3 regions of the Aurantimonas sp. A3-2-R12 genome follow, and region 2 is predicted to be linked to each of the others. Evidence: predicted binding sites of a transcription regulator. Region 2 holds the regulator's gene; each other region holds the start of a gene.
The links. Region 2 encodes PhoB, which activates phosphate uptake and scavenging genes when phosphate is short. Its sites were predicted from a motif close to TGTCATNNANCTGTCAT; they were not measured.
Positions count from the first base shown of each region.

Region 1 (10,755 bases), on a different contig from region 2:
GTCGGCGCCTTGTCCGGCGGGGATGATTTTGCGGCGTGGCAGAAGAGAGATCTGCCGATTCCTATTGAGGATCGGCTGATCGGCCTGCAACGGCCCGATGGATACCGACCGCGATGAGCCAAGGCAGATTTCGACGATCTCGATAGCCCCGCAAGCCTGTTGTTCGGCGACTGCGAGACCACCCGCGTGTCGTCGGACGCTGGCAGGTTTGCCGGTGGCGGGCCGGACCATCGCGCCGATGTTGACAATCCCCATTCCTGCCGATCCTGCGCGTCCGGGAAGACAGAGGATCCACGGACCGCAGTCAGCTGCGAAGCGGCAGTCAGGGCATCTTTGTCCAGAACGACGTCTTGCGGCCATGCTCTGACTTCAGTCGCGCGACATAGGCCTCGTGAGTTTCGAGTTCGCCGAATGACTCGATCCCCGCCGCAAGGCCCGCGCATTCGGTTAGATGCCGCGCCGCATGCCGATATCGCTTCACCCTTGCCCGTTCGAGAGCAAAGTTGATCATCGCTCGCAGCAGCCTTGTTGCCGCCAGCGGATATTTTCCGGCCAGCGCATCCGCCGCCGGGGTCAAAAGCTCGTAGTGGTCCCCGTTCCACTCGCGCCCGGGCTGCAACACCAGCGCCGCGGCCGTGTCGAGCGCCGGCCAGTTGAGAAAGAACACCAGGGCCTCGTGGCCGTCGGGATGGGCGAGCGCATGCGCCAGAGCCCGGTCCTCGGCCTCGACGTCATCGAAGTCGGGCAGTTGCTTGAGATAAGCACGCAGATGCCTGACGCTGAGCCTGCGCTCGAAGCATGCCCATCGAAACGCTTGCGCCTCGTCGGCCCGGCCAAGCGCCTCCATCACGGCAAGGCGGGTTTCTTCCCATTCATACGGAATCCAGCCCAGCCGGTCCGATCGCCGATCGTCGACCCGATTGATCGCCGTCCATGCCTCGTTCGCTCGCCCGGCCTCAAGAAGACGTTGCGCGATCTCGGCGGCGACTGCCGGGACAGTCCGCGCCGCCTCGCTCTGCTGGGCGATAAACGCGTCGACGTCGCCCTGCGCGTCCGCGATCGCTTCCAGGGCAAGGCGAACGGTGCTGTCATGCCGGCGCGCTTCGATCTCGTCGGCATAGACCGGGCCACCACTCCCCCATCCGATCACCTGCCGTTCCAAATCATTCCCCGGCCGATCGGGCGGCGTCTGGGAGAACGCAACGAGGCGCGCCTTCAGATGATCGAGACCTGTCTGTCCAAGACTTGGCGCCAGCACCGCGATCAATTCGTCATATTGCCCGTAGTCGTTTTCGAGGAGCGCCTCGAAAGCCTGGTCGGCCAACCGTGTGGAATCGGCGCCAGCGGCTTTGGCGAGGTTGCCGAGATCGTCGCACGCCCCGTGGAATATCCCGATCACCGTCCCGCTGCTGTCGTCGCACCGGCCGAATACCGGGGTCGCCAACGCCAGAAACCGCCACATCAGGTCAAGGGCCTCGGCGGGATCGGATTTGCCGACCTCGTCGACGATGGCGCGTCGCTGTATTTCCAGGTCGCCGACCAGGGCCTTTCGCTGTTGCCAACCGACGAGGGACCGCGAGCGCGCGATTGTCATCAAGCGATTGCGCACTTGTCGCGCGACCTCGCCTGCTCCTTGCGCCCCGGCCAGTTCCAGGCGAAGCCGCCGCTTGGCGCTCGCGCTGCCGGTGCTGATCTCGATCAACAGGCTCGCGAGCCGCTCGGCACCGAGGGCTTCAAGGTTCTTTGCGTTCAGCGTGGTCTTCGATGCCATGTCGGTCTCGTCTTCTGGCTTGGCTTGCGGAATGACGTAACCCTGCGTCGATCGCAAGGCCGGATGCAGATCGCGCGGATCTCCCATCCAGCGACGAGCCCGCAACGCACGGCGATCGCATGTCCGATATGAATGGCAAAAGAAGGAAGTGCCCCAGACGTCCCCTTGATCATGTTCCGGAAGTCAGCGTCTCAAGCCGCTGTATTCATTTACACATGGCCGCAGGACCATCCCTTTGTTTTCAGTCGCTACGCCCTCCGCGTTACCGGCCGTTTCGGCCATGGGCAACCAACGGCGATGCCGCGTCCGCCTCACTACTGGCAGTGTCGATGGCACCTTGACGTCTCGGCGGAAGCCGAGCCGGCGTCTTTCAATAACAAAGTCATTGCCGGCGGGAAGCCGGTGGGCGGGGTCAGTTCCCGCGCTTTCGCAGGCATCTTCCGAGAAGGCCGTCGCCATCGCTGCGGCGAAGATCGTCTTCTTGTCGCCGCCGTGGTTGTTCGCCCACTGATTGTCGATCATCTCGCGGGCAACATCCGCCTACATTTCCTTCCAGACGCGGTCGAAATAACTCGCGGCCGTCGGGGCGCCAGCACGCCGTCACCATGCAGCATCCTGCCTGCTCGATCATCGGATACACCAAGGTCGACAGACAGTTGCTGAACCAAGCCGTCGCTCGTCGCATAGGGGAGCAGGCGCTACTTGCGCCATGGAACCAGATCATCGGCCTATCGCCGTGATCCTCGACGAGCGCAACCGTAGAAGATGTAGGACGCCATAAGCCAACAACCATCACCTGACTGTCATCTTGCTCTGCGAAATGGTCCTCACACTCTGGAGACCCCCAATGAGCAGCTTCTTTTCGGCCCCCGGCAAATTTTACCGCGGCAACCTGCATACCCATTCGAACAAATCCGATGGGGTGCTCGACCCGATAGAGGTCTGCCGCCGTTACAAGGCTGAGGGGTATGATTTCCTGGCACTGACCGATCATTTCGTCGGGACTTATGGCTATCCGATCACCGACACGACCGGGTTCCGCGACCAAGAATTCACCACCATCCTCGGGGCTGAGATTCATTCGGGTGCGATGCTGAACGGCGAGTTGTGGCATCTGGTGGCCGTGGGGTTGCCCGCGGATTTCACCCCACCCGACGCGCCGCATTTCCATCCGGTCGAGGGGATGGAAAGTGCTACGGATCTGGCTGCGCGTGCCCGCACCGCGGGGGCTTTTGTGGCCATCGCACATCCCCAATGGTCAGGTCTGACGATGGAAGACGCCCGCAGCATCGCGGCCGCCCATGCGGTCGAGGTCTATAACCACGGCTGCGCCGTGGGGTGCGACCGGCCGGACGGATTTCACATGCTGGACTTGTTACTGTCCGAGGGGCGCAAGCTGAACCTCATCGCGACCGATGACGCGCATTTCTCGGAACCCGACCATTTCGGCGGCTGGGTCATGGTCAAGGCCGCGGCAAACACGCCCGAGGCGCTGTTGACCGCGTTGAAGGACGGGAGCTTCTATTCCAGCCAGGGGCCCGAAATCCGCGACATCACTGTTGGCGCCGACGGGGTCGAGGTCGCCTGTTCGGCGGCGGCAGCCATCATTGTTCAGGGGCATGGGTCAGCGTCCTTGGCTTTGCACGGCAATACGATGACGCGCGGGGTGGTGCCGCTCGATCGCTTCCGAGCGTCGCCCTGGATTCGTGTGACGGTGACGGACCGCGCGGGCAAACGGGCCTGGTCGAACCCGATCTGGATATCATAGCGCGACGGGACTCTGTGGCAGTCATCCTAGAGGAGGCAACAATCCATCTGTTGCTGGCCTCCGGCATCTCGGGCCCCCGCCGTCTGATCCCAGACTATCAGCGGTGGAACGGCGCCCACGGCACGCCTATCCGTTCAAGCTGGCGATCATCGCGGACCAAGGCGCCGCCGGCTGTCGTCCAACTGTCATCGTTCCGTCGCGGGTCCTTCATGGGTGGGGACTATCACGGCGCCAGCTTCAACCATGGTAAGGATTGCCGTTCGATGATCACCCGTCGCTCCGTGCTCAAGAGCACCCTCGCCGCTTCGGCGGTGCTCGCCGCGCCCGCCGTCATGCGCTCTCCCGCCTTCGGCCAGTCGTCCGGCAGCGTGAACGTCTTCGTCTGGGGCGATTACATCCAGCCCAACATGATCGAGAAGTTCCAGGCCGACACCGGTATCACGATGAACGTGTCGACCTACGGCTCCAACGACGAAGCCGAACAGAAGCTGAAGGCCGCCGGCGGCAAGGGCTTCGACGTCATCTTCCCGAGCGTGACCAACGTCGCCAACTACCAGGACGGCGACCAGTTCATCCTGCAGCCGCTCGACGAGAGCCGCATCGAGACCGGAAACCTCATCCCCTCCATGTATCGCGATTCGATCCAGCTCGGCGCCGTGCAGCGTGGCGAGCGCGTGGCGATCCCCTTCAACTGGGGCACCGAGGCGGTCACGTTCGACGCTTCCGTCTTCACCGACGTCACTGACGCCGATGTCTCCTACGGTCAACTTTGGGACGAGCGTGCGAAGGACCGTGCCGCTTTCCGCCAGAAGTCGGTGATGGTCGGCACCGGGCTCTATCTCGACGCCATCGGCGAGGTTCAGTCGAACCGGATGCTCGACATGTACAAGTCCGAAGAGGACATGCGGCGGGTGCTCGACGCGGTCGCGGAATACGTCATCGCCAACAAGCAGAATTTCGGCGCCTTCTGGAACAATGCAACCGAAGCGCTCAACGCGTTCCAGCAGGCCGGCTGCGTCGTCGGCCAGACTTGGGATTCGACCGGCCTTCTCCTCAACCGCGACAATGCCAACCTGAAATACCGCATGCCCAAGGAAGGCGGCATCACCTGGATGGATTCCATGGCGATCCCGTCGGGCGCCGAGAACCTAGACCAGGCCTACGCCTTCCTCAACGCCATGCTCGAGCCCGAGATGGCCGGTCTGATGAGCATGAACACCGGCTACAACTCCTGCGTCGAGGGGGCGGCGGCCAACGCCGGCGAGGTTTATGCCCGCCAGTTCGCCGAGGTCTACAACGCGGACAATCTGGCCAACCTTTGGTGGTGGCAGGCCGACACACCCTACTTCGCGCCCGTGCGGCAGGAATATGTCGACCGCATTACCAATGCGGTCTGAGCCAGGATCGGAAGCCTCGTGGGCCCTTCCCGCCCGCGAGGCTTGCAACGCGCCATGACATCCGAATTCTCCTATGCCAGCAGCGTGCGAGGGCCTTTCAAGCGGGCCCTGGCGCACGGTGTGGAATATGTCAGCGGTCAACACCGGCTGGCGCGTATTTACGCGTTCTACCGCCGTGGCCCATCCGGCCGCAATTTTTGGGACGACGCGCTTCGGCACCTGAAGGTCAGCGTCGAGATCGGCGGACTGGGGTTGAGCGCCATTCCGCGCGAGGGGCCGGTCGTCTTCGTGGCCAATCATCCCTATGGTGCGCTCGACGGCATCGCGCTCGCCTGGGCGGCCGGCTGCGTGCGCTCAGACGCCAGGATCCTGGCGCACAATGCGCTCGTTCGCATCCCGGAAACGCGCGAGCACCTCTTCCCCATCGATTTCACCGGCACCCGTGAGGCCGAGCGGACGAACGTGGCCAGCCGCGGCGCCGCGCTGGCGCACCTGAAAGCCGGCGGCGCCGTCATCGTCTTTCCCGCCGGCGCGGTGATGACAACGCCGACGCCGCTCGCCACCCGGGCCGAGGATCTGCCCTGGGGACCGCTGACCGCGCGGTTGATCGCGCGTTCGGGCGCAACCGTCGTACCGGACTTCTTCCCGGGCCAGAACAGCAGACTGTTCCAGATCGCCAGCCACATCTCCGCGACGGTCCGTACGGCGCTGCTCTACCGCGAGACCCTGCGCCATCGTGGCAGGCGGATCGCGATGCATGTGGGTGCGCCGATCTCCGTAGCGGAGCTGCGTGCGGAGCCCCACGCCGGTGCGCTGATGGCGCTCCTGCGAGCTCGCACCTTCGCCCTGACCGATGCGTCGCGCGGGCGCCCCGCCGATCACGGTCCTGATGGCAACGCGGGCCGGCTCGCTGCTGCGCTTGCACCGCGCCGGATAGGAATCAGTAGCCCGTGATCAGAACGTCATATCCCTGTGTCAGGCTTCGCCGTCCGGCACCGCTACGAATGGAACCATGCTCGTGAGAGTTCAGTGAGCGATCTCAAGTCCGCCCGCGGACAAAGCGTCCGCCTTAAAGACGTGGCGATGGTGTTCGACGGTTTCACCGCCGTCCAATCCACGGATCTGACCATCGAGGCGGGCGAGTTCTTCTCGATCCTCGGGCCGTCGGGTTGCGGGAAGACGACTTTGCTGCGCATTGTCTCGGGCTTCCAGGCGGCGACGTCCGGCGCCGTCGAGATCGGCGGACGGCCGGTCGACCACCTCGCGGCCAACCGACGCCCCACGGCGATGATCTTCCAGAATCTCGCCCTCTTCCCTCTGATGTCCGTATGGGAAAATATCGCCTTCGGGCTGGCCGCGCGGGGCATCGGAAAGCGTGAGCAGCGGACCCGCGCCGAAGAACTCCTTGCGCTGGTCGCGCTTGAAGGCCAGGCCGACAAGCGTCCGGCGCAACTTTCCGGCGGTCAACGCCAGCGCGTCGCCGTGGCTCGTGCGCTGGCCGTCGAGCCCTCGGTGCTCTGTCTGGACGAGCCCTTGTCGGCGCTCGACCTGAAGCTGCGCCAGCACATGCGGGCCGAATTGCGTGCCATCCAGAAGCGCACCGGCGTCACATTCATCTATATCACCCACGATCAGGGGGAGGCGCTATCCATGTCCGACCGTCTGGCGGTGATGAACGCCGGGCGGATCGAACAGGTCGGCGCCGCCAGCGACATCTACGACCGGCCGGCCACGCCCTTCGTCGCGTCTTTTGTCGGCGAGCAGAACGTCTTTCGCGGTCGCGTGGCCGAGGTGCGGGACAATATGGCCTATGTCGAAGGCATCGAAGGGCGCTTCCTCGGACGCAACGTATCGGGGCTCAAGACTGGGGATGCGGCCATGCTGTTAGTGCGCCCGGAGCGGACCGGTCTCGTCAATGGCGGCCCCGCCCCCGGCAACCTGATCGAGGCGCGGATCGAGCGACGCGAGTTGGAAGGACCCTATCTCAACATCGTGGCGCGCGGACGCGGCGAGCGTTCGATCGTGCTGCATCTGGCCAATGACGGGCGCGTGGTCGACACGAACGGATCCGCCCGTATCGGCTTTGCGTGCGAGGACGCTTTGGTGATGGCCGACGACGCCGAGGCCTTGAGCGCCGCGCAGGTGGACGACTGATGCAAGCGCCGAGAAAGACCCGCTGATGCGCTCGCTCACCCGCTCCCTAGGTTGGCCGTTGACCACGCTCGTCGTCGGCCTCGTGGCGGTCTGGATCGCCGGCATGATCGCCTTGCCGCTCGCCACGATGGTCGAGCGCGCTTTCGTGTTTCAGGACCGGGCCGACGATCTGACCGTCATGGGCACGCGCATCAACCGCCTCACGCGAGACGTGGCGACCATCGAACTCGACGTCAAAATGCTGGAGCGCGAGGCAGCGAACGCCGCAACGGAGGAGGCTGCGGCGGATTCCGGCTTTCCGGCCCCCTCGATCTCCGGTCCATCGGCATTGGCGCCCACCCTGACGCCGAGCATCACCCCAACGCCGTCAGCGCCGGGGACAACCTCGGAACTCGGGCCAAAGGACATCGCCGCCGAAATCGCTTCGCTTAGTGCCCGGAAAAGGGAAATCGCGAACGACATCGCCACTTTGAAGCAGGAAGAGGAGCGGCTGCGGATCGAAAAGGCGAACGCGTCGCGCTATTCGCTCCAGAACTTCTCCACCATCAGCCCGATCCATGCCGAGGTCTTCTTCTCCACGCTCGGCTATGCGTCGCTCGTGACGGTGCTGGCTTTCCTGATCTGCTACCCCGTCGCCTATGCAGCCGCCACGGCGAAGACCGCCAACAAGCTCGCGTTGCTTCTTTTGCTGCTGGTGATCCCTTACGCGATCAACGAGTTGCTCCGCACCTTCGCCTGGGTGATGATCCTGGAGCGCGAGGGCGTTCTGAACACCCTCCTCTCAGCGCTCGGTCTCTTCGCACCCGGCGAAGGCCCGCGTTGGGTGGCCTCGAACGGCGCCGTGTTCACCGTCATGATCTACACCTACCTCCTCTTCATGGTCTTCCCGCTCTACAACACGCTCGACACGCTCGACAAAAACCAGGTCGAGGCCGCGCGGGATCTGGGTGCCTCGGCCTGGCAGCTTCATACGCGCGTGGTGATACCGCACGCCAAGCCGGGCATCGCGATGGGCGCGATCATGGTCTTCATGCTCTCGGCAGGCTCCATTGCCGTGCCGGACGTGATCGGGCGCGGCATGCATCCGGACTGGTTCACCCAGATCATCTATCGGCGCTTCTTCGAGTCGGCCAACTGGAACCAGGGATCGGCTTACTCGCTGATGCTGCTCGGCGCCTGCGTCGTCTTCGTCCTGACCGTGATGGCCACCTTCCGGGTGAACATCCGGGACGTAGCGCGATGACGACGGCCGAAACACTCCGTCCCGCCACACCGGTCGCCGGCGGGAGCCGCACGCGCAGGGACTGGTCCGACGCGGTGCTGAACGTCTATCTTCTCTTCTTCTTCGCGGTCCTGTTCGCGCCCTTGATCATCATGGTCGTCGCCGCGTTCAACGACTACCCCTCCCCTTCGATCGCGCCGTGGCGAGGCTTCACCTTGCGCTGGTTCGCGGCGGTGCCGCAAGACGCGCGAATCGTGCGCGGGCTTTGGCATTCGCTGCTCATCGCGAGCGGCGTCATCGCCATCGCGATCCCGCTCGGGCTGAGCGGCGCTTTGCTTCTGTCGCGTCTCCAATCGCGCGCCAGCGGCATCCTGTACACCGCGCTGGTCTCGCCGGTGATGACACCCGGCATCGTCCTCGGCATTACCACGATGGTCTTCTGGCGCGACGTCTTCGGCGTCGAAGCGGGGCTGTTCACGGCCATGATCGCGCAGGCCAGCTTCATCGCATCCTACTGCATGCTTTTGTTGATGGCCCGCCTGTCGCGCCAGGACCGCACGCTGGAGGACGCCGCCGCCGATCTCGGCGCCACGCCCTTCTATACCTTGCGGCGAATTACGCTGCCTTTCCTCGCGCCCACCATCGCGACCGCGGCGGTGATCGCCTTTCTGCAATCGATCGAGAACTATCCGACCACCTTCTTCTCGATCGGTTCCTCCTGGACGCTGGTGACGGAAATCGGCAGCCGTATGCGCTTCGGCCTGTCGCCGATGATCAACGCGATCGGCGTGATCTTCATCGTCGTTACCGTGGCCAGCGCTCTCGTCTGGGCCGCTCTGCGGGCGCGCGAATCTCGCGCCACGGTCCGGACGCCGGCGCGCAGCTGATGCCTGTGGTAGCGAGGCGTCCATGAAGATCGATCTGCGGTGCCTGCCGGGCTGGGAGGCGCGTCTGCCCAAGCCCGTGCTCGCCCGCTCCAATCTACCCGACTGGCTGAAGGCCATGCCGCGCGAAGCGCCGAGCGGCGTGCTCGGCGGGATGATGGTCCGCACGCTCAAGCAGTGCCCGCCCTTCATCGACGCCATGCAGGCCGGCATTCTTTTTCCACTGGTCGCGGATTTGCATGTGGTGGACGGCCAGTTCACCTGGGACAGCGGCCTGCCCGCCAGCCCCGTTTCGCGGCTCACCCGTTCGCCCATCGGCGTCCATGTGCCGGAACAGACGGTGGGCGCGCCCTTCCACGACCCCGACGCCTTCGCCGTCAAGTTCACCAACGCCTGGACGGTCACACTCCCGGAAGGCTGGTCGCTGCTGATCCAGCATCCGATCAACCGTGAGGAGCTGCCCTTCCGCACGCTGGCCGGCTGGGTCGATGCCTATCCGGGCGGCATGATCCACTTCCCGGCGTTGTGGACCGCCCCAGGGTTCACGGGCACGCTGCCCAAGGGCACGCCCGTCGCGCAGGCGATACCGGTGCGCCGCGAAGCCCTGGAGCTCGACTTCGGCGAGATGTCGGACGCGGACGTTGCGCGCCACGCCGCGCTGCAGGACGAGTTGCAGTCGCAGCCCGGCCTCTATCGCAAGCGGTTCAGAGCCGGGTCGGGTCCAGCGGCAGACGACCCCGAGGTCCTTGAGCCCTGAGCTTGAGCAGTTGCGGGCGAAGCGTCGGCCCGTCGAGCGCCGCCATCGCAGCCTCGAACGCCTCCATCGCACCGGCATCGCGCAAGGCCTCGGCGCGCAACAGACCGGCGCGCGCGCCATCGACGCCCTCAAGCACCGCGGCGGCTTCCTCGGCCAGCCCGAGCCGAAGACAGGCGGCGGCAAGATTCGTGGCAACGTCCGCGTCGCCGGGATGTCGCGACAGATAAAGGCGGGATGCATCGGCGGAGGTTGCCCATTCACCGGTCTCCAGCGTGCAGGCGGCAAGTTCGAAAAGCGCCTTCGTATCGTCGGGCCGCAGCGCAATGGCCCGTTTCGCCGCCGCCGCGCCCTCACCGGCCCGGCCCGCCAGCCGGCATACCAAGGCCAGATTGTAGTGCAGCGCGCGGTCCTCGGGATGGTCCCGCGCCGCGGCCCCGAGCGCATCGGCCGCGTCGCGCCAGTTGCCGGCCGCGATCGCGATCTGCGCGAGGCGTCTGGGATCCGTGCGTCTCGGCGCGGGCGTACGATTTGAAGTCATCGGGGGATAGTAAGCACCATGCGTGGCTTTGCCCAGTCGCCGTCCGGGTTCAGGCATCGGCCGATCTGCGACGCCGATCTCGCGCTGACGTGAGCCCCATCGAGAGCATACTGTCACTGAATCTTCATATTCCGTTCACGCGATCTTACCAATTGCCGCCGGAAAAGATGGGCATGGCCATTTCCGAGGATAGTTCGCCTTGACCAGCTTCAAAGATCCCCGTTCCACCATGCGTCTGAGCTATGTCTCTCTGGTCGCTTCGCT
Region 1 covers NZ_JAYXIH010000027.1:15,414-26,168, forward strand. Annotated here, with positions in the region: gene VSX60_RS14470 (hypothetical protein) at 1-255, opposite strand, end outside; gene VSX60_RS14475 (DUF6880 family protein) at 323-1,771, opposite strand; gene VSX60_RS14480 (hypothetical protein) at 1,955-2,293, opposite strand; gene VSX60_RS14485 (PHP domain-containing protein) at 2,592-3,539, shown strand; gene VSX60_RS14490 (extracellular solute-binding protein) at 3,803-4,936, shown strand; gene VSX60_RS14495 (lysophospholipid acyltransferase family protein) at 4,991-5,890, shown strand; gene VSX60_RS14500 (ABC transporter ATP-binding protein) at 5,966-7,090, shown strand; gene VSX60_RS14505 (ABC transporter permease) at 7,116-8,333, shown strand; gene VSX60_RS14510 (ABC transporter permease) at 8,330-9,199, shown strand; gene VSX60_RS14515 (hypothetical protein) at 9,222-9,953, shown strand; gene VSX60_RS14520 (tetratricopeptide repeat protein) at 9,901-10,491, opposite strand; gene VSX60_RS14525 (putative bifunctional diguanylate cyclase/phosphodiesterase) at 10,691-10,755, shown strand, end outside.
Region 1: the regulator PhoB is predicted to act here: its motif matches at 2,562-2,578, upstream of VSX60_RS14485 (PHP domain-containing protein).

Region 2 (10,755 bases):
GAGCCCGTCGGCCAGCCGCGACACCAAGATGAGGACCAGCCCCCCCCAGAGAGAACCGAAGGCGATCGCCACCGCGGCGGCGAGGCCGAGGACGAGGCCGGCGACCGTCACGCTGTTGGCACCGACGCCCCGGCGGCACAGGACCACAGCCAGCCGGTTCATCGGCGGATCGATCCGTTTCTTCAGGACACCGTCGAGCAAACTTTTACCGTCCAAACTTCTGACGTCGCGCGATTGACCCTGGCACGCCGCACCGCGATAAAGGGAACGAGGCGACAGGCATTGGAACTGGCCATGTACAAGGCGACGACTTGCGAGATCACGGTCACCGTGACGCCCGCCTACCTTGAGGACCAGTCCCAACCGGACGACGGCCGTTGGTTCTGGGCTTACACGGTCGAGATCACCAACGGCAGCCGTGAACCGGCGCAACTGCGATCACGATACTGGCACATCACCGATGCCAACGGCCATGTCGAGGAGGTTCGCGGCCCCGGCGTCATCGGGGAGGAGCCGGTGCTGTCGCCTGGCGACAGTTTTACCTACACCTCCGGCTGCCCACTCGGCACATCCTCCGGCTTCATGCGCGGCCATTACGAGATGCAGGGACCCGACGGCACGTTCTTCACGGTGGAGATCCCGGCGTTCTCGCTGGACGTACCCGTGCGGCAGCGGGTGCTGAATTAGGCCGAGACCATCGGCATGAGCGCGGTCTGATCCGCCTATTCTGACGCCGGCGCGTCGCCCGACGTCGCGTCCGCCTCAAATTCGGCCGGGTCGAACTCGTAGCCCTCGCCGCAGAACTCGCAGGTGACTGCGATCTTGCCGTCCTCGACGCTCTCGCCGATCTCCTCCTGGGAGAAGTTCGACAGGACGTCGCGGATTCGCTCGCGCGTGCAGGAACAGTCGTCGGCGACGGGTTTGGCAGGGAACACCCGCACTCCGCGCTCGTGAAAGAGTCGGAATAGCAGCCGCTCGACACCGACATCGGGGTCGGCAAGCTCGGACGCATCGATCGTGTCGACCAACGCGCGCACCTCGACCCAGGCGTCGTCCGGCTCGAAGCTCCCCTCGGGATCGTCGGCCCCTTCCGGCGCGTCTCCGCCCGGCAGATCGGGCAGACGCATGCGCTCCGGCGCCTCGGGCAGGAACTGCGCGATGAGGCCGCCGGCTCGCCAACCCTCGACGAACCCGTTCTCGCCGCGCCGGGCGATCTTGGCGACCGCCAGCTTCACCGCCGTCGGAATCTGCTCCGACTGGCGGAAATAGGCCTCGGCCACTTCTTCCATCGATGTGCCGTTCAGTTCGACAATGCCCTGGTAGCGCTGCATATAGGCGCCCTGGTCGACGGTGAGCGCCATGACGCCCTTGCCCAAAAGCGCCTCGGAATGCGTCGTGCCGGCGCTGATGGCCGCGTCGAGCTTGGCGTCGTCGAAGCGGGCATAGGCTCTGACGCTCGAGGGCGTGGCGAAATCGACGACGAGAAGGTCCACCGGCCCGTCCGTCTGAGTCTGGGCGATGAACTTGCCGTCGAATTTCAGCGACGTGCCGAGCAACACCGTCAGCGCGATCATCTCGGCGAGCAGGCGCGACACCGGCTCGGGATAATCGTGACGCCCGAGGATCTGATCCAGCATGGGGCCGAGTTGGACCGCCCGGCCGCGCGCTTCGAGCGCCTCGACGTTGAAGGGGACTACGGCGTCGTCGCCGGCATAGCCAAACTCGCCGAGCGCGCGTTCTGCCTCAGCCATGCTTCTTACCCGCCATGCCCTGCTGCGATGGGTCCGCGACGACTTCGCCGAAACACCAGGCCAGGATCGATTTTTGCGCGTGAAGCCGGTTTTCCGCTTCGTCGAAGACCACCGACTGCGGTCCGTCGATGACGGCGTCGGTCACTTCCTCGCCGCGATGGGCCGGGAGACAATGCATGAAAAGCGCCTCGGGCTTGGCATGCGCCATCAGGCGCTCGTTCACCTGATAGGGCATGAAGACATTGTGGCCGCGGGCTTGGTCCTCGCGGCCCATGGACACCCAGGTATCGGTGACGACGCAATCGGCGCCGGTCACCGCTTCCACCGGGTCGTCGGTAGTTAGGATCGAGGCCCCCGCATTGCGAGCCCTTTCGACGAAGTGCATGTCGGGTCCCGATCCGGCGGGTGTCGCGACCCGCAAGGCGAAATCGAACCGGGCCGACGCCTCGACGAAGGAGGACAAGACGTTGTTGCCGTCGCCGGTCCAGGCGAAGGTCTTGCCGCGAACCGGCCCGCGCTTTTCCTCGAAGGTCAGAAGATCGGCCATGATCTGGCAGGGATGCGTGTCGTCGGTCAGTCCGTTGATCACCGGCACGGTGGCGAACTCGGCGAGTTCCATCAGCCGCGCGTGCGCGGTCGTGCGGATCATGATTGCGTCGACATAGCGCGAAAGCACCCGCGCCGTATCAGCGATCGTCTCCTCACGGCCAAGCTGCATTTCCGCGCCCGACAAAAACAGCGTCTCGCCGCCGAGCTGGCGCATGGCGACATCGAACGACACGCGGGTGCGCGTCGAGGGCTTGTCGAAGATCATCGCCAGCACCTTGCCGGCAAGCGGTTTCGGGCCATTGCGGCCGAGCGCCTTGCGCTCCGCCGCATCGCTCATGATGGCGCGAAGCTCGCCGCTTTCGACCGCCGCGATATCGAGAAAATGCTTGGGATGTCCGTTCATCATCGCTCCGGCCTCATGCACTCTTGCGCCGGTTGCCCAGCGACAGGGAAGCAACGGCCGTTTCAATGCGGGCCATTCCTTCCCGGACTTCGTCCGCCGTCAGGATCAGCGGCGGCAGCAGACGTACGACATTGTCTCCGGCCGGAACCGCCAAGAGCCCCTGCTCCCGCATGCCCGCCACCAGTTCGGTGTTGGGAACCTTGGCCTTGAGGCCGAGTAGCAGACCTTCGCCGCGGATCTCCTCGACGACGTCGGGATAGCGGTCGGCCAGCGATGCCAGCGACTGCTTGAACAACAGTGCGGTGTCGCGGACATGCTCAAGGAAACCGTCCGCCAGCACGATGTCGAGAACCGCGTTGCCCACGGCCATGGCCAGAGGATTGCCGCCATAGGTCGTGCCATGGGTTCCCGGCGTCATGCCGATGGCCGCTTCCGCCGTCGCCAGGCATACGCCCATGGGAAAGCCGCCGCCGAGACCCTTGGCCGAGGCCAGGATATCCGGCGCGGCGCCCGAATGCTCGTAGGCGTAGAGCGTGCCGGTTCGCCCGATCCCGGTCTGCACCTCGTCATAGATCAGCAGGATGCCATGCTTGTCGCAAAGCCCGCGCAACCCCCGGAGACACTGGGGCGGGACCTTGCGGATGCCGCCCTCCCCCTGGATCGGCTCGATCAGGATCGCGGCGACGTCCGGCGCGGCAGCGGCCTGTTTCAGCGCTTCGTGGTCGCCGAACGGCAGTTGATCGAAGCCCTCGACCTTCGGGCCGAAGCCTTCGAGATATTTCTTCTGGCCGCCGGCGGCTATCGTCGCGAGGGTCCGCCCGTGGAACGCGCCCTCGAAGGTCAGAATCCGGAAACGTTCGGGCGCGCCGCTGACAAAGTGATAACGCCGCGCCGTCTTGATCGCGCATTCCAGCGCCTCGGCGCCCGAATTGGTGAAAAAGGCGCGATCGGCAAAGGTCGCGGCGGTCAATCGTTCGGCGAGGCGCCGCTGGCCGGGAATCTCATAAAGATTAGACACATGCCAGAGCTTCTCCGCCTGGTCCTTGAGCGCGGCGACGAGATGCGGATGGGCATGACCGAGGGAATTGACCGCGATACCGCCGCCAAAATCCATGTACCGTCGGCCATCGCGCGTCTCCAGCCAGACGCCTTCACCGCGCTCGAAGGCGAGATCGGCGCGCGCGTAGGTCTCGAAGAGAGGCGATTGATGGTCCTTGCTGTCAGCCATGGCGATCGACTTCGCTGATGATCCGGTTCGGCTCCCGGGTGGGATCGTCTTGGATCAGGTTCTGGAAACGTCAAAGCCTGCCGAGAGGGCAGGCTTTGCGGGTCGCTCCGAATGCATCGGATGCCTAGCTATACCACAGCGGGTCGGGCGGGTGTCAATGAAACCCGCAGAAGGATACTATCGGAAGCGATCGTTTGCCCCGTGGGCAACCGCCTTCGCCGCGAGGGCTTTGGCGAAAAGAGGTCGATTGAATGAATTCCGATTGGCCCGTCTTGCCTTTCCCGGCCTGGCGGGAAACCTGCAAGGCCCTTCATCTCTGGTCGCAGATTGTCGGCAAATACCGGCTCGCCCATACCCCCTGGGTCAATCATTCCTGGCACGCCACCCTCTATGTCACCCCACGCGGGTTGACGACCGGTCCGATCCCGGATCCCGGCGGCGTGGTCACGCTCAGCTTCGACTTTTGCGACCATGCTCTTGTGGCCGAAGCCGCAAGCGGTTCGCGTGAAAGCTTTCCGCTACAGCCGATGAGCGTCGCCGCCTTCTTCGACCGCACCAAGCGATTGGTCACGTCCGTGGGCGGTGAGCCTTCCATTCATGGCCGCCCTAACGAATTGCCGGACGAGGTTCCATTCGCCTCCGACACCGAGGAGCGGCCTTACGACCGCGACGCGGTGCGCCGCTTCCACCAAGCCCTTATCCATATCGATCGTGTGTTCGGACGTTTTCGCACAGGCTTTGTCGGCAAGGTCAGCCCGGTGCATCTCTTCTGGGGCGCGCTCGATCTTGCCGTGACACGTTTTTCCGGTCGCCCCGCCCCTTTGCATCCCGGCGGTTTTCCAAACTTGCCGGATGTGGTGACGCGCGAGGCCTACAGCCACGAGGTCTCTTCGGCAGGGTTCTGGCCGGGGGGCGGCGGCATCGACGAGGCGATGTTCTATTCCTACGCCTACCCCGTGCCGAATGGCTTCGCGGACCGTGCGGTGGAGCCGGTCGCCGCGCGCTTCGACGCGAAGCTCGGAGAGTTTCTGCTGCCGTATGAATCGGTCCGGACAAGCGCCGATCCGGAAGCGACGCTGCTGCGGTTCCTGCAATCGACCTACGCGGCAGCGGCCGATAGGGGTGGCTGGAACCGGGCCGCGATGGAGTGCGAATTCGGCGTGCCTCGCGTTCCGCGCAAAATTCACGGTCTGCGTTAACGCCCCATTAACCCACAAGTCTGGGGAAAACGACAAATCGATTCGCCTGTGACACGCTGGACTCTTGTCACAGAGTCCAGCGATGGGCTAAATTGAATTCAAGATACTAGATTTCGTGCGGCGGACCTAGTTCCTCAATAAATGTAGTGCGTCACCTCGCACACCGTTTGTGCGGGGTGAAGGATTCCGCCCGCCGCATATTTTTGCTGTAAGGAGCTTGTCATGGGCTGGACCGACGAACGCGTGGAGTTGCTGAAGCAGCTTTGGACGGAGGGCCTCAGTGCCAGCCAGATTGCCGAGAAGCTGGGCGGTGTCAGCCGCAATGCGGTGATCGGAAAGGTCCATCGGCTGAAGCTGGAATCGCGCGCGAAGTCTCCCAATGTCGCGGCTCCGGTTGCGGAACGGCAAGCGTCGCCCCACTTGAAGGAAGTCGAGACCATCGAAATGGTGCAGCCGGCACGTTTTATGCCGGCGCAATCGGTTTCGGCGCGCTCGATGCCCCGCACCCACGGTGCGACGGCTTTGAAGATGGATCCCGAGGAGGAGACGGAAGTGATCGCCGAACCCCAACGTCAATCTGGCGAAGTGGTCCCGATCGCGCGTAAGCTCAGCCTCGTGCAACTGACCGAGAGCACCTGCAAATGGCCAGTGGGCGATCCGCTGAAGCCGGGTTTCCACTTTTGCGGCAACGGCTCGAACGAGTCTTCGCCCTATTGCGAATACCACGCGTCATTGGCCTTCCAGCCGGCATCCGAACGGCGACGGGCGCGCTGACAAGCGCGCGTCCTTCCGAGCTTTCACTTTCCGGGAAATCGAGACCGCCATTCGGCGGTCTCTTGGTATTCGGAGGTCTCTTCGTCTTGAACGGCCGCGGATGCTCGTTCCTCTACGACCCCGCGCTCTCCATCGCGCTTGTCGCCGACGGTTTGGCGGTGGCGGAGAATTGCTCGTCGAGGGCGTAGCCGGCACCGCGAACAGTCCGGATCGGGTCTCGCTCGCGGCCGCGTTTGATTGCCTTGCGCAGGCGTCCGACATGGACGTCGACGGTGCGCTCATCCACATAGATGTCCCTGCCCCAGACGCCATCGAGCAGTTGCTCGCGGGAGAACACCCGCCCTGGGGACTGCATGAAGAACTCCATCAGCTTGAACTCGGTCGGGCCGAGCTTGATCTCGCGGCCGGCCCGGCGAACCCGGTGGTTCTCCCGATCGAGGTCGATATCACCGGCGGTCAAAAGCTTGGAGATTTTCTCGGGCTTTGCCCGCCGCAGCATTGCCCGAACCCGTGCGATCAGTTCCGGCGTCGAGAACGGCTTGACCACGTAATCGTCGGCGCCGACCGACAGGCCGCGCACGCGTTCGCTTTCCTCGCCGCGGGCGGTCAGCATGATGATCGGAAGTTTCTCGCTCTCGCCGCGCTGACGAAGTCTGCGGCAAAGTTCGACGCCGGACAAACCCGGCAGCATCCAATCCAGGATCAGGAGGTCGGGTAATTCTTCCTTGAGGCGCAGGTCCGCCTCGTCGCCCCGGGTAATGACGTCGACCTGGTAACCTTCGGCTTCGAGATTGTAGCGAAGCAGGACGCCGAGCGCGTCCTCGTCCTCCACCACGGCGATGCGTGTGGCCATGTCCGTTTACCCTTCGGGGCCGGCGGGCGGCAGGTTGGACCCCTGCTGCACCAAGGACGGAGTGCTGTCGCCTTTCGGCCGCTCCGCCTCCATCTGTTCGCCGGTCTGGATATAATAGATCGTCTCGGCGATGTTGGTCGCGTGGTCGCCGATGCGCTCGATGTTTTTCGCGCTGAACAGCAGATGCGTGCAGGCGGTGATGTTGCGCGGATCTTCCATCATGTAGGTCAGCAGCTCACGAAAGATCGAGGTGTACATCGCGTCGATCTGCTCGTCATTGTCGCGAACCGCCATCGCCCGAAGGTGATCGTGCTCGCCATAGGCGTCGAGCACTTCCTTCAGCTGCACCAGCGCCAGTTCCGACAAATGCTCGATGCCGCGCACGAGTTGCACCGGCTGGGAATGGTCGTGCACGGCGATCACACGCTTGGCGATATTCTTGGCCAGATCGCCGATCCGCTCCAGATCGTTGGAAATGCGGATGGCGCCAACAATCTCGCGCAGGTCGACGGCCATCGGCTGGCGCTTGGCGATGGTGCGGATCGCCCGCTCGTCGAGGTCGCGCTGGGCCGCGTCGAGCAACACGTCATCGGCGACGACCGACTGCGCCAGATCCCAGTCGCTGCGCATCAAGGCCGCGACCGACTGCTCGACCATCCGCTCGGCCTGGCCGCCCATCTCCGAAATCCGGCGCACGATGAATTTGAGTTCGTCCTCGTAGGACGTGACGGTATGCTCGGTCATCTGCCGCTTTCCTCATAGTTTTCGTTCAGCCGAAGCGCCCGGTGATGTAGTCTTGGGTGCGCTTGTCGTCGGGGTTGGAGAACATTTTCTCCGTCGCCCCGACCTCGACGACGCGGCCCAGATGGAACATCGCCGTGCGCTGCGACACCCGCGCCGCCTGCTGCATCGAGTGGGTAACGATCACGATCGTGTAGTTCTGCTTCAATTCGTCGATCAGTTCCTCGATCTTGGCGGTCGCGATCGGATCGAGGGCCGAACACGGCTCGTCCATCAGGATCACCTCGGGCGAGACGGCGATGGCGCGAGCGATGCACAGACGCTGCTGCTGACCGCCAGACAAGCCGGTCCCCGGTTCATCGAGACGGTCCTTGACCTCCTCGAACAGGCCAGCCTTGCGAAGGCTGGTCACCACGATCTCTTCCATCTCCGTCTTCGACGTCGCCAGGCCGTGGATACGCGGTCCGTAGGAGACGTTGTCGAAGATCGACTTGGGAAATGGATTGGGCTTCTGGAAGACCATGCCGACCCTGGCGCGTAGCTCCACCACGTCGATGTCGGGATCGTAGATATCCCGGCCGTCGAGCGTGATATGGCCTTCGACCCTGGCGATGTCGATCGGATCGTTCATCCGGTTGAGACAGCGCAGGAAGGTCGATTTCCCACAGCCGGACGGGCCGATCAGGGCGGTGACCTGACGCTCCTCGATGTCGAGATCGACGTCGAACAGGGCCTGTTTCTGGCCGTAATAGACCGAGACCTTTTCGCCCCGCATCTTGATCGGATGGTTGGGTCGCACCGCAGCTCCCTTCGCTGACGTCGTTTGCATATCGTCCACCATGGCGGATTCCTGTCGCAAGATCACCAGCGCCTCTCGAAACGGCGGCGCAGAAGAACCGCGGTAAGATTCATCACGGTTAGGAACATCAAGAGCACGACGATCGCGGCACTGGTGCGCGCGACGAATCCGCGCTCGGGACTGTCGAACCAGATGAAGATCTGGGTCGGGAGCGCGGTGGACGCGTCCACTATGCTGGATGGCGCCGACGTGATGAACGCGTTCATGCCGATCAGCAGCAAGGGTGCGGTTTCGCCGAGTGCCTGGGCCAGACCGATGATCGTTCCAGTCAGGATGCCGGGCAACGCCACGGGAAGAACGTGGTGGCCGATGACCTGCATCTCGGAGGCGCCAACGCCCCTCGCCGCTTCACGGATCGACGGCGGCACGCCCTTGAGCGCGCTGCGCGTCGTGATGATGATGGTCGGAAGCGTCATCAGCGCCAGCACGAGCCCGCCGACGAGCGGCGCGGAACGGGGCAATCCGAAAAAGCCCAGGAACAGCGCAAGGCCCAGGAGGCCGAAGACGATGGACGGCACCGCGGCAAGATTGTTGATGTTGATCTCGATGAAATCCGTCAGCCGGTTTTTCTTGGCATGTTCCTCCAGATAGACTGCGGCTCCGACGCCGAGCGGCACGGCCACGACCAGGCAGACGAGCAGCAGGAAGAACGAGCCGATGATTGCGCCCTTGAGGCCGGCCAGCTCCGGAAAGCGGCTGTCCGCGTTGGTGAACAGACCCCAGTCGAATGTCGAGCGGATGCGCCCGGCCTCATCGAGCGCCTGATAAACCTCGATCTGCCGGTCGCTGAGCGGACGCCGACTGGCGTCGACGGTGGGATCGATCACGCCCTCATAGAGCTGCTCATAGGGGTCGGATACCGGAACCCACACATCGAGCCCCTCGGTAACGGCAGCGCCAGCTGCAGCGATCGCATCCCTGACGTCGTATTGCGCGCCGTCGCTGAGGATCGAGGTGATCTCGCGGCGCTCCTTGCGACCCTCGGTCGCGGGAAAGAACGACAAAATGGCATCGTTGGCAGCCGAGCGGGGGCTTTTTGCCGCCGCCTCCTCGACGCTGGAAAAGGGCGGTATTTCGATGCGGACTTGGGTCTGCGTCCAGGCGCCCATGGACGAGCTGACGACCGACCCGACCAGGATCGCGAGCATTGTGAGGGCGAACAGGATCGCCACGATCCCGTACAGCTTGAGACGCGTCTGCGCGGCCTTGCGCCGTTTCAGGCTCGACCGAACCAATTGCTGCGTGCGGGAGGTCTCGCCGCCGGAAGACACGATCTCAGTCATATTGTTCCCGGAAGTGCTTGACGACCTGCAGCGCGATGAGATTCAGGCCGAGCGTCGCGATAAACAGCGTCAGACCGAGACCGAACGCGGCGAGTGTCTTGGGGCTGTCGAATTCCGTGTCGCCAGTGAGCAGCGAGACGATCTGGACTGTGACCGTCGTGACGCCTTCCAAGGGGTTGGCGGTCAGATTGGCGGTGAGCCCCGCAGCCATCACCACGATCATCGTCTCGCCGATCGCCCGGCTCGAGGCCAGGAGAACACCGCCGACGATGCCCGGAAGGGCCGCCGGTAGCACGACGCGCATGACGGTTTCGGCCTTGTTCGCGCCGAGGCCGAACGAACCATCCCGCAGCGACTGCGGCACCGAATTCAGCGCATCGTCGGAGAGCGAGGAGATGAACGGTATCAGCATCACGCCCATCACCAGGCCGGGCACGATCGCCGCCGTCGGCGAGACGGAGACGCCGACTACCTCGCCGGCTCCTCGGATCGCCGGAGACACAACCAGGACCGCGAAGAAGCCGTAGACGATGGTCGGGATCCCAGCCAGGACCTCGATGAGTGGCTTGACCAGGCCGCGAACCGCCCTCGGCGCGAATTCGGACATGTAGATCGCCGCGAACAGCCCGACGGGCAGCGCGACGATCATCGCGGTCGTCGCGATGACGAAGGTTCCGACGAAGATCGGCACGGCGCCGAATGCACCAGTGCTGCCGACCTGATCGGCACGAATGGCGATCTGCGGATCCCATTTCGTTCCGAAGAAGAATTCGATCGGCGAGACCACCGCGAAGAACCGGAATCCCTCGAATACCAGTGAGAAGAAAATTCCCGCCGTCGCCAGAATCGACACGGTGGCGCAACCAATCAGCAGCCATTTCAGGATCCGCTCGGCGTTGTTGCGCGCCTGGAACCGCACCCGGACCCGCGCCAGCACCCAGGCAATGGCGCCGGCACCGATAAGCAGGAGGAGCCCCGCCAAAATCCACCGCGACAGGGTGGCAGCGCTTTTGAAGCGCTCCGCGGCGGCCAAAACCGCCGCACTGGGCTCGCCGAAGGTAATACCCACAGCGGCCTGCCGGACCTCGCCGACGATGAGGCTGAGCCGTGATGGG
Region 2 covers NZ_JAYXIH010000031.1:509-11,263, forward strand. Annotated here, with positions in the region: gene VSX60_RS15485 (CDP-alcohol phosphatidyltransferase family protein) at 1-201, opposite strand, end outside; gene apaG (Co2+/Mg2+ efflux protein ApaG) at 295-687, shown strand; gene VSX60_RS15495 (Hsp33 family molecular chaperone) at 723-1,751, opposite strand; gene argF (ornithine carbamoyltransferase) at 1,744-2,706, opposite strand; gene VSX60_RS15505 (aspartate aminotransferase family protein) at 2,717-3,931, opposite strand; gene VSX60_RS15510 (DUF5996 family protein) at 4,183-5,130, shown strand; gene VSX60_RS15515 (GcrA family cell cycle regulator) at 5,353-5,904, shown strand; gene phoB (phosphate regulon transcriptional regulator PhoB) at 6,017-6,757, opposite strand; gene phoU (phosphate signaling complex protein PhoU) at 6,764-7,501, opposite strand; gene pstB (phosphate ABC transporter ATP-binding protein PstB) at 7,527-8,327, opposite strand; gene pstA (phosphate ABC transporter permease PstA) at 8,360-9,640, opposite strand; gene pstC (phosphate ABC transporter permease subunit PstC) at 9,633-10,755, opposite strand, start outside.

Region 3 (10,755 bases), on a different contig from region 2:
CATCAAGATCACCGACTGGGCGGCCGAACTACCGAGATCGAGATTGACGAAGCCGTCGACATAGACCTTGTAGACGAGCGTCTCCGTCGCCCGGGCCGGGCCGCCGGAGGTCACCGAATCGATGATGCCGAACGTATCGAAGAAGGCGTAGACGGTGTTGACCACCAGCAGGAAGAACGTCGTCGGCGCGATCAGCGGAAAGATGATCGTCCAGAAGCGCTTGGTGGATCCGGCACCGTCGATCGCCGCCGCTTCGATCAGCGATTTCGGGATCGACTGCAGGGCGGCAACGAAAAACAGGAAATTGTAGCTGATCTGCTTCCAGGCCGCCGCGACGACGACGAGCAGCATCGCCTGATCGCCGTCCAGCAGCGGGTTCCAATCGAAACCGTTGCGTCGCAGCATATAGGCGAAGGTGCCCATCACCGGATTGAACATGAACATCCACAACAGGCCCGCAACGGCCGGCGCCACTGCGTAGGGCCAGATCAGCATCGTGCGGTAGAGCCCGCGTCCGCGCACTACCTTCTCGGCGGCGGTCGCCAAAAGCAGCGCCAGCGACATCGACAGCGCCGCGGTCGAGATGCTGAAGATCGCCGTCACCTTGATGGCGTTGAGATAGGCCGGGTCCGACAGGACTGACTGGAAATTGGCGAGGCCGACGAATTCCGACTTCAGCCCGAATGGGTCCTCGTGCAGAACCGACTGGTACAATGCCTGACTTGCCGGCCAGTAGAAGAAGACCATCGTGATCGCCACCTGCGGCGCGACCAGCAGATAGGGCAGCCACTTATTGGGGAACACGGCTTTCGACACGGCGATCCTGGGTCCGAATCAGGCCACACGTGAAGCGAAGCCCATGGAAAAGGCCGGGCGGTCGAACCGCCCGGCGCGCGTTGCGGGTTCGGCGTCCTACTGCGCTTCGGCGATCGCCTCGTTGCCCTGCTCGACGATCTTGTCCATCGTCGTCTGGGCATCCTGGTCGCCGGCCAGCATCGCCTCGAACTGCTCGTTGGCGATGTCTCGGATTTGCGGCAGGTTCGGCAGGCGAACGCCCCTGGAATTGGCCGTCGGCTCCTTGCCCATCATCTGCGTGATCGGCGTCTCGCGGCCGGGATTCTCGTCATAGAAGCCGGAGCTCTTGGTCGCCTCATAGGCGGCCTTGGTCACCGGCAGATAGCCGGAGGCCTGATGCAGGCGGCCCTGGATGTCGGTCTGCGACAGGAAATTGAAGAACTGGGCGATGCCCTTGTATTCCTCGTCCGACTTGCCGCCGAACACCCACAGGCTGGCGCCGCCCGGGATGGTGTTTTGCGGCGCCCCTTCGGCGTTCTCGTCATAGGGCAGTTGGCCGATGCCGTAGTTGATCCCGGATTTGACGATATCGCCAAGCCCGCCGGAGGATTCGGTCAGGATGGCGCATTCGCCGGACAGGAACAGCTGCTTGGCCTCCGAGGTGCGGCCGCCATAGCGGAACACGCCGTCCTTGGCGAGATCGGCGAGAGCCTGGAAATGCTCGACATAGATCGGCTCGTTGAGCTTCAGCTCGACATTGGTGCCGGCCAATCCGTTCTTCTCGGTGCCATAGGACACGTCGTTCCAGGCGGCGAAGTTCTCCAGATGGATCCAGGTCAGCCAGGTCGAGGTATAGCCGCACTCGGCCGCGCCGGATTCCTTGATCTTGCGTGCCGCCTCGAACACCGCCTGCCAGGTCTTCGGCGGCTCTTCGGTGTCGAGCCCGGCCTTCTCGAAGATGTCCTTGTTGTAATAGAGGATCGGCGAAGAGGAATTGTACGGGAACGACAGCATGGTGCCGTCGGGCCTGGAATAATAGGCGACGATGCCCGGCAGATATTGCGACTTGTCGAAGGTAAAGCCGCCCGCCTCGAGCACCTCGGCGATCGGCTTCACCGCGCCTTCGGCGCCCATCATCACGCCGGTGCCAACGTCGAAGACCTGGATAATCGCCGGCATCTGCTTGGCGCGGAAGGCGGCAATGCCTGCGTTCAGCGTCTCGGGATAGGTCCCCTTGAACACCGGCGCGATCTTGAAGTCTTGCTGGCTTTCGTTGAATTCCTTGGCCAGTGTCTCGACGACCTCGTTGTTGGCGCCGGTCATCGCGTGCCACCACTGCAGCTCGGTCACGGCGAAAGCCTGGCTCGCGCCGGCGATCATCGCCCCAAGCGCGACGGCTGCGCTGAGAAGTTTGCGGTTCATCTGATGTCCTCACCCGTTGATGCGACTCTCGGGCCCTGTTGCCGAGCTTGTCGAAGACGCCCCGTAACAGTGCTTCAAAAACGGTTCGTGACGCAATGACGAAGCTTCGATGACAGCGCAAAAAACAGACCGCCTGCATATTTTTGCGCCAGACCGCCGTCGCCCGGAGCCAGCAGGACCGTTGCTCCGCCTCGCCTATTCCCCTCTGGGAAACCGCTGGTTCTCCTCCAGCACGTTGAGATCCATGTGGTTGCGCATGTAGCGTTCCGAGGCCTTTTGCAGCGGCTGGTAGTCCCAGGGGTAATAGGCGCCGTTGCGCAGCGCCTCGTAGGTGATCAGTCGCCGTTGCTGGCTCTCGCGCACCGCCGCGTCGAAGGCCGCGAGGTTCCAGCGCGTTTCCGCCAACCGTCGCAGTTGGTCGAAGGCTTCCTTGGCCGCAGGCCCGCCGCATCCGGGCTCCGCCGCCAGATTGCGCGCCTCGCCTGGATCGGCCTCCAGGTCGAAAAATTCCGGCGGATCGATGTCACAGAGATTGAGCTTGAAGCGCTCGTCTCTCAGCGAGATCATCGGCGCCTCGGAGCCTTCGGCCGCGTATTCCATCGGCACCGGTCCGGAACGGCTTCCGGCGCGCGCCGTCGCCAACAGGCTCTGCCCATCGGCGAAGGGTGCGATGCCGGCGAGATCGCCCAGCGTCGGCAGCACGTCGAGGGTCGAGACCGGCACGGCCACCAGCCCGCTCTCGCCGCCCGGCAGGCTCAGCATCAGCGGTACGCGCGACGAGCCCTCGCGGAAACTCATCTTGAACCACAGGCCGCGCTCGCCAAGCATGTCGCCATGGTCGGAGACGAACAGGACAACGGTGTTCTCCGCCATCCGGCAGTCTTTCAGCACGCCGAGGATCTTGCCGATCTTTTCGTCGAGATAGGAGATGTTGGCAAAATAGGCCCGGCGCGAGCGGCGGACATCCTCGGGCGTGATCGCGAATTTCTCGAAATCGGACGCCTTCAGAAGCCTTTGCGAGTGCGGATCGTGTTCGGCGAGGGGGATCGGCCCGGTCGCGGGATCGAGATGGGCGCAATCCTCGTAAAGGTCCCAGAAGCGGCGCCGCGCCACATAGGGGTCGTGCGGATGGGTGAAGGATACGGTCAGGCAGAACGGCCGCTCGTCCTGTCCCCGCGCCAGATCGTAGAGCTTGGCGCCGGCGTGATAGGCGACCTCGTCGTCATATTCGAGCTGGTTGCTGATCTCGGCGGCGCCGGCGCCGGTGACCGAGCCCATGTTGTGATACCACCAGTCGATCCGCTCGCCCGGCCGGCGATAGTCCGGCGTCCAGCCGAAATCGGCCGGATAGACGTCGGTGGTCAGCCGCTCCTCGAAGCCGTGCAACTGGTCGGGGCCGACGAAATGCATCTTGCCGGAGAGGGCGGTGCGATAGCCCGCGCGCCGCAGATGATGGGCGAAGGTCGGGATCGAGGACATAAATTCCGCCGCATTGTCGTAGACGCCGGTGCGGCTCGGCAATTGTCCGGCCATGAAGGCGGCGCGGGCCGGCGCGCAGAGCGGGCTCGGCGTATAGGCGTTCTGAAACCGCAGCGACCGTGACGCGAGCGCGCCAAGGTTCGGCGTGTGCAAAAACTCCGCCGGCCCGTCCGGAAACAGCGTTCCGTTCAACTGATCGACCATGACGATCAGGATGTTGGGGCGGGCCATGGAGCGGGTCCTTCGCGGTGATTCACGTGAGACCGCCGAACGGATTGCCGTTGCGGCCTTAACCGCCCCGCTCCTACCACGGCAAACGGCCTCCGCGAACAGCGTCGAGCGGCCCTTCGAGAGGACCGCTCGGTCGTGCCAAGGTGGGTGAAGGTTGACGCCCCGCCCCAAGAAGCGATCTTGTCACCACCTTGGGACCGGGCAATAGCCGAAGCTTACTGCATCTGCCTCGCCATCTCGGCGAGCTTCGCCACCTCCTTGGGGTCGTCGAGTTCGATGCCGAGCTTGGTATTGACGGCGCGGACGGTCTCCTCGGTCACCGTATGATTCGCCGCCGTGGCCAGGAACTCCGCGGCCTTTTCCATGTCGTCGTCGGCCACGGCGTCCTTGTATGCGCCGAGTTGGCCAACCACCGAGCGCGAGGAGGCATTTTCCATCGCGGTCGCGGATGCGTGGGAGGCATTCAACCGGCCGAGCGAGGCAGCGGAGTTGCGATTCTCGCCGCTTTTGCCGTGAGCGTTCCCGCCACTGGCGCTTCGCCCGCCATTGCCGTTTCCATTCCCGCCGCCGCTGTTGCCGCCACCATTGCCGCCGCTGTTACCACCGCCGTTGCCGCCCCCGTTTCCACCACCATTACCGCCGCCTTTGCCTTGGGCCAGCACATCCGCCGACCCGACGGACAAATGGGTCCAGTCGATCGCAACCGGTGTGGCGGCAAGAGCCGCGCCAAGAAACAGGATCGTTGTGGTTTTCATCATTGCCGCTCTGGTCTTCATTGAAGGCCTCCTTGGTGATTCGGACGTGTGCCCGGCTAGCGAATTACCGACGCAATAGGGCGGCAAAGTGATTCCCGGTCACTGCGGCCCTGCGAGCCTCCGGCAGCCCGGCGCCTGGCCGTTTGCACCCCCTCCTCCGCGCGGCTAAGGTCCCGCCGCGACGGGCATTCGGGAGGAACCGCATCATGAATCAGGGGCTTGCGGAGAAACTGAATCCGACCGACGACGAACGGGCGGAGTTGCACGACCCGCTGTCATCCGGGTTTCCGGCCAGCCTCGAAGGCCGGCTGTTGTTCTGGATCGCGTTTTTCTTCTCGATCTTCCAGCTTGCGACGGCTTCGCATCTTCTCGATCTGCCGAGCCAGATCGTGCGGGCCGTCCATGTCGGTTTCCTCTGCCTGCTCGGCCTGCCGCTGATCGCCGCGATCAAGCGCGAAAACCCGGCTTCGCGCGCACTGTTCTGGGCGCTCGGCGTCGCCGGCATGGGGGTCGCCTTCTACCAATGGTGGGAATACGAGGCGCTGATCTTTCGAGCCGGCATGCCGCTGCCGATGGACACCGCCGTCGGCGTCGCCGCGCTGGCGATCCTGTTCGTCGCCACCTGGCGGATCATGGGGCCGGCGCTGCCGATCATCGCCGGGACGTTCCTCGCCTACACGCTGTTCGGCGAGTATCTGCCCTCGCCCTTTGTCACCCGCGGCTACGATTTTTCGCAGGTAATCGACCACATGGCCTTCGGCACCGAGGGCATCTACGGCATCCCGACCTACGTCTCGTCCACCTACATCTTCCTGTTCATCCTGTTCGGCTCGTTTCTCGAACGCGCCGGGATGATCAAGCTGTTCACCGACATCTCGCTCGGCCTCGTCGGTAGCGCCAAGGGCGGCGCGGCCAAGGTGGCGGTCATCTCCTCCGGCCTGATGGGAACGATCTCCGGCTCCGGCGTCGCCAATGTGGTGACCACCGGGCAGTTCACCATTCCCCTGATGAAGCGTTTCGGCTACCGCGCCGCCTTCGCCGGCGGCGTCGAATCGACCGCTTCCATGGGCGGCCAGATCATGCCGCCGGTGATGGGCGCCGTCGCCTTCATCATGGCCGAGACCATCGACGTTCCCTACACCGCCGTCGTGCAGGCGGCGGTGGTCCCGGCGATCCTGTATTTCGGCTCGGTTTTCTGGATGGTGCATCTGGAAGCCGGCAAGCGCGGCCTGCTCGGCCTGTCGCGCGCCGAACTGCCCTCGCCGCTGGCGGCTCTCAGGAACGGCTGGTATCTGCTATTGCCGCTGATCGTTCTGGTCTGGCTGTTGTTCAACGGCTACACGCCGCTGTTCGCAGGCACCATCGGCCTCGCCCTGACGGCGCTTCTGATCCTCGGCGCGCCGCTCGCCGGGCGCATCTCTGTGCAGGCGCTGCGCTATGTGTTCTGGATCGGCCTCGGCCTGTCGGCCGCCGCCTTCTTTCAATATGGCATCATGCCGGTGATGATCGCGCTGGCGATCCTCATCGCCCTCTCGGCGCTGTTCAAGGGCGGTCGCGAGACGCTGATCTTGACCCGCGACGCGCTATCGGAAGGCGCCAAGACGGCGCTGCCGGTCGGCATTGCCTGCGCCATCGTCGGCATCATCGTCGGCACGATGACGCTGACCGGCGTCGCCAACACCTTCGGCCAATACATCGTCTCCGTCGGCGATACCTCGCTGTTCCTGTCGCTGGTGCTGACCATGATCACCTGCCTGATTCTGGGCATGGGCATTCCGACCATCCCCAACTACATCATCACCTCCTCGATCGCCGGTCCGGCCCTGCTGGCGCTGGGGGTGCCGCTGATCGTCTCCCACATGTTCGTGTTCTATTTCGGCATCCTCGCCGACCTCACCCCGCCGGTGGCTCTCGCCTGTTTCGCGGCGGCGCCGATCGCCAAGGCGCCGGGCCTGAAGATCTCGATGGAAGCGGTGAAGGTGGCGCTCGCCGGCTTCATCATTCCGTTCATGGCGGTCTACACGCCGGCGCTGATGCTGCAGGATGGTGGACCACTCGCCGATGCGATCGGCTTCTGGCCGGCGGTCATCTACGTCGTCATCAAGGCGTGCCTCGCCATCGGGCTGTGGGGCGCGGCAGCGATCGGCTTCCTCGTCGCGCCGCTCAAATGGTGGGAGCGGATTCTGGCCGCCGTCGCCGCCTTCACGCTGATCGCGGCGCTGCCGGCGACCGACGAAATCGGCTTCGGCCTCGCCGCGCTGGTGATCGGCTGGCACCTGTGGCAAGTGCGCAAGTACGGCGTGCCGGAAACGGTGAACCGCACCGGCGGACCCGGCGGTCTCGTGGAGCGGCCCGCTTCTGTCCAAGCCGCCGACGAAACGACGACACTGGCGCAATGATCTGCGTCCTCACCGCCGGCAAGACGATCGTGCTCGCCGCCTCCGCCTTCACCCTCGCCTGGACCCACTCGGTGGAAAAGACCAGCTGGCAGGAACGCTGGACCGCCGGGCCGGACGGGCTGACCGTGGTCGAGGGCCGCGTCGAGGGCTCCGGCGCCGGCATGGAGCCGCCGCCGGACGCGGTGCTCAGGGACGGCGCCTATGTCTATACGCCGCATCTCGCCGCCATCCCGGAGCTGGTGCTCGCCGCCTCCGGCGCGACCGGAGCGGGCTGGACCCTGTGCGCAGAGGGGAGTCCTGAGGGCACAGCTGGCGACTGCCTGACGCTCGGGGCCGAGCCTGCCGCGCCGATCGTGGTCCGCTGGTGCGACGCGGATAAGGCGGACGAGGTGGGAAATCCGTAGGCGGAGTCATCGCCTGCGCTGCTTCTGCAGCCGAAGGCAGCAAACGCCCTACCCCGCTGTCACCACCACCCGGCCCTTCATGTCGGCGCCCTCGTGCGGCAGGCAGACATAGTCGTAGGTGCCCGGCCGGGCGAATGTCCGCCGATAGATCCCGCCGGCCGGCAGTGGGCCATTGAACGGCCCCGCGCCCAGCGGCAGCCGGACATTGGCAGCATTCTTCGCCAGCGACGGATCGGCGGTCACGGTGTGGCCGAAGGGCGAGGCGTTGCGCCATTCGACGGTGTCGCCGGCCTTGATCTGGACAACCGCCGGACTGAACGCCAGCAGCGTCGTCGCGGAAATAACGGCTGCGACGCCCGGCGGCGGGGTCGTCGAACCTGCCGTGGCGCAGCCACCGAGCGCGGCGAGGCCGGACAGGGCCGCAAGGCCGAGGACCTGGCGGCGGGACACGCAGGAGCCGGCCGACGCGGCATCTGCGGATGAAACAGGCATCGCAACCTCCCAAGCGGGCAGAGCGTTGCAGTTTACGCCTGCCGTGGACGCCGCGGAAGGGCCCTGGCGTCGCCACCGGCCCTGCGGCATCGTTCGGAGCATCACTTTGGCGGCATCGGTCCGCTATCCAGTCGAGGCAAGCATGCGATTTACAGAAGCCGTCCGCTCGGTGTTTTCGAACTACGCCATTTTCCGGGGCCGCGCGCCGCGTTCGGAATTCTGGTGGTTCGTGCTGTTCACCGTGATCGCCAGTTTTGTCCTCGGCCTCGTCGACAGCGTGATCGTCGGACCGATCCTCGGCTTGAGCCCGCTGAGCGGTCATGGCGCGCGCCCTTTGGATGCGCTGTTCACACTGGCGGTCTTCCTGCCGACGCTGGCGGTCGCGGCGCGGCGACTGCACGATACAGGCCGCTCGGCCTGGTGGCTGCTGGTCGGCCTGATCCCGCTGGTCGGCTGGCTGGTCTTCCTCTATTTCGCCGCGCAGCCCAGCGAGACGGTGACCAACGAATACGGCCCACCGCCACTGGGACGGCGCGAGGCCTATCGCTGACGGGTCTGCCAGTCCGGGTTGATCCACGGCCGCAGTTCGGGCTCCGGCGCCAGCATCCCCTCGCCCAAGATATGGTCGGCGGCCTTTTCGCCGACCATGACCGACGGGCCATTGAGATTGCCGTTGGTGATGCGCGGGAAGATCGAGCTGTCGGCGAGGCGCAGATTGTCGATGCCGATCACCCGGCATTCTGGATCGACCACGGCGTTGGTGTCGCTATCAGCGCCAAGGCGCGCGGCGCCGCAGGGATGGTAGGCGCTTTCGGCGTGGTGGGCGATGAAGCCGTCGAGATCGGAATCGCTCTGTAGCGCGTCGCCCGGCTGGATCTCCGGCCCGCGATAGGCGTCGAAAGCGGTCTGCGCGAACAACTCACGGGTCAGCCGGATCGCCTGGCGGAACTCGGTCCAGTCGTCGTCATGCGACATGTAGTTGAAGCGGATCGCTGGCTTGGCTCCGGGATCGGCGCTGGTCAGCCGGATATCGCCCCGCGATTTCGAGCGCATCGGCCCGACATGGGCCTGGAAGCCGTGGCCGGGGGCCGCGGCCTGGCCGTCATAGCGGATCGCGCCGGGCAGGAAGTGATACTGGATATCGGGATAGTCGACGCCGGCGCGCGAACGGATGAAGCCCGCCGCCTCGAAATGGTTGGTGGCGCCGTAGCCGGTGTGCAGCATCATCCATTCCAGCCCGACCCGGCCCTTGGAGAACAGGTCGAGATAGCCGTTGAGGGTGATCGGCTGGGTGCAGCTCTGCTGGATGTAGAGTTCGAGATGATCCTGCAGGTTTTGCCCGACGCCCGGGCGGGCAAGCCGCGTGTCGATGCCGACGCGGGACAGCTCGGCCGGATCGCCGATGCCCGAATGCATGAGGATCAGCGGCGAGTTGATGGCGCCGGCGGCAAGCACCACCTCGCGCCGCGCCTTGACGAGGCCGGTGGTGCGGCCGGATCGCTTCACCTCGACGCCAGTGGCGCGATTGCCTTCGAAGGCGACGCGCATGACATTGGCCTGGAGCAGCCGGCAATTGCCCCGCGCCATGGCCGGTCTCAGATAGGCGTTGGCCGCCGACCAGCGTCGGCCGCGCCAGATCGTCTGCTGCATCGGGCCGAAGCCCTCGGGGTATTCGCCGTTGTAGTCGTCGGTGACCGGATAGCCGGCTTGCCGCCCGGCCTCGACGAAGGCGCCATAGAGCGGGTTTTCCATGGCGCCACGCTTGACGTTGAGCGGGCCGGAACCGCCGCGCCAGGCCGGATCACCGCCATTTGCCGTCGTCGCTTGGCCCGTTCCGGGGCCGGCGCCCCCCTCGAAGCACTCCATGCGCTTGAAATAGGGAAGCACGTCGGCATAGGCCCAGCCGGATGCGCCGATCTCGGCCCAATGGTCGAAATCATGGGCGTGGCCGCGCACGAACACCATGCCGTTGATCGAGGAGGAGCCGCCAATGACCCGGCCGCGCGGGGTGGCGAGGCGCCGACCGGCGAGCGCCGGCTCGGGCTCGGAGCGGTAACCCCAGTCGTAGCGGGCCATGTTCATCGGAAAGGACAGCGCGCCCGGCATCTGGATGAACGGGCCGGCATCAGTGCCGCCGGCCTCGACGACGACCACGTCGTATTTTCCGCTTTCCGACAGCCGGTAGGCCAGCGCCGAGCCGGCCGAACCCGAGCCGACAACGACGTAGTCGGCTTCCTCGATGACTTTCATGTGCCGATCTCCGCGTCGATGTAGCGTTCAACCATCCGGACGGCCGCAGGTCCGTCGGGGGCGGTGAGCGGGGTCAGCGCCTGGCGCAGCCAGACGCCGTCGATCATCGCGCCGGTCGCCGCGGCGACCGGGATGGCCGCATCGGCGCCGAGGAGCGGTGCGAGGCCGGAGATCAGATTGGTCTCCAGCCGGCGGAAATACAGCCGCAATAGCCGCGCCGCCTCGGACGAGCGGCGGGCGTAGAGGTAGAAGACCAGCCAGGCGGCGATGGCCTCGCGGGAAAACTGGCTGGGATCGAAGCAGCCTTCGATGACGGCGCTGACCCGCTCGCGGGGTGTGCCGGCAGCAGTGAGCCGGCGGGTGAGGCCATCGCGAAAGCCGAACAGCAGATGGCGCATCGCGGCGATCATCAAATCGTCCTTGGCGCCGAAATAATGATGCACCAGCGCCGGCGACACCGAGGCGCGGGCGGCGATCTGCGCCATGGTGGTGGCCTCCATCGAGCCGGCTTCCTCGATGGCAGCAATG
Region 3 covers NZ_JAYXIH010000032.1:5,766-16,520, reverse strand. Annotated here, with positions in the region: gene ugpA (sn-glycerol-3-phosphate ABC transporter permease UgpA) at 1-816, opposite strand, end outside; gene ugpB (sn-glycerol-3-phosphate ABC transporter substrate-binding protein UgpB) at 913-2,217, opposite strand; gene betC (choline-sulfatase) at 2,413-3,927, opposite strand; gene VSX60_RS15820 (hypothetical protein) at 4,143-4,703, opposite strand; gene VSX60_RS15815 (TRAP transporter permease) at 4,889-7,081, shown strand; gene VSX60_RS15810 (DUF1850 domain-containing protein) at 7,078-7,485, shown strand; gene VSX60_RS15805 (cupredoxin domain-containing protein) at 7,534-7,977, opposite strand; gene VSX60_RS15800 (DUF805 domain-containing protein) at 8,120-8,527, shown strand; gene betA (choline dehydrogenase) at 8,518-10,227, opposite strand; gene betI (transcriptional regulator BetI) at 10,224-10,755, opposite strand, start outside.
Region 3: the regulator PhoB is predicted to act here: its motif matches at 2,316-2,332, upstream of ugpB (sn-glycerol-3-phosphate ABC transporter substrate-binding protein UgpB).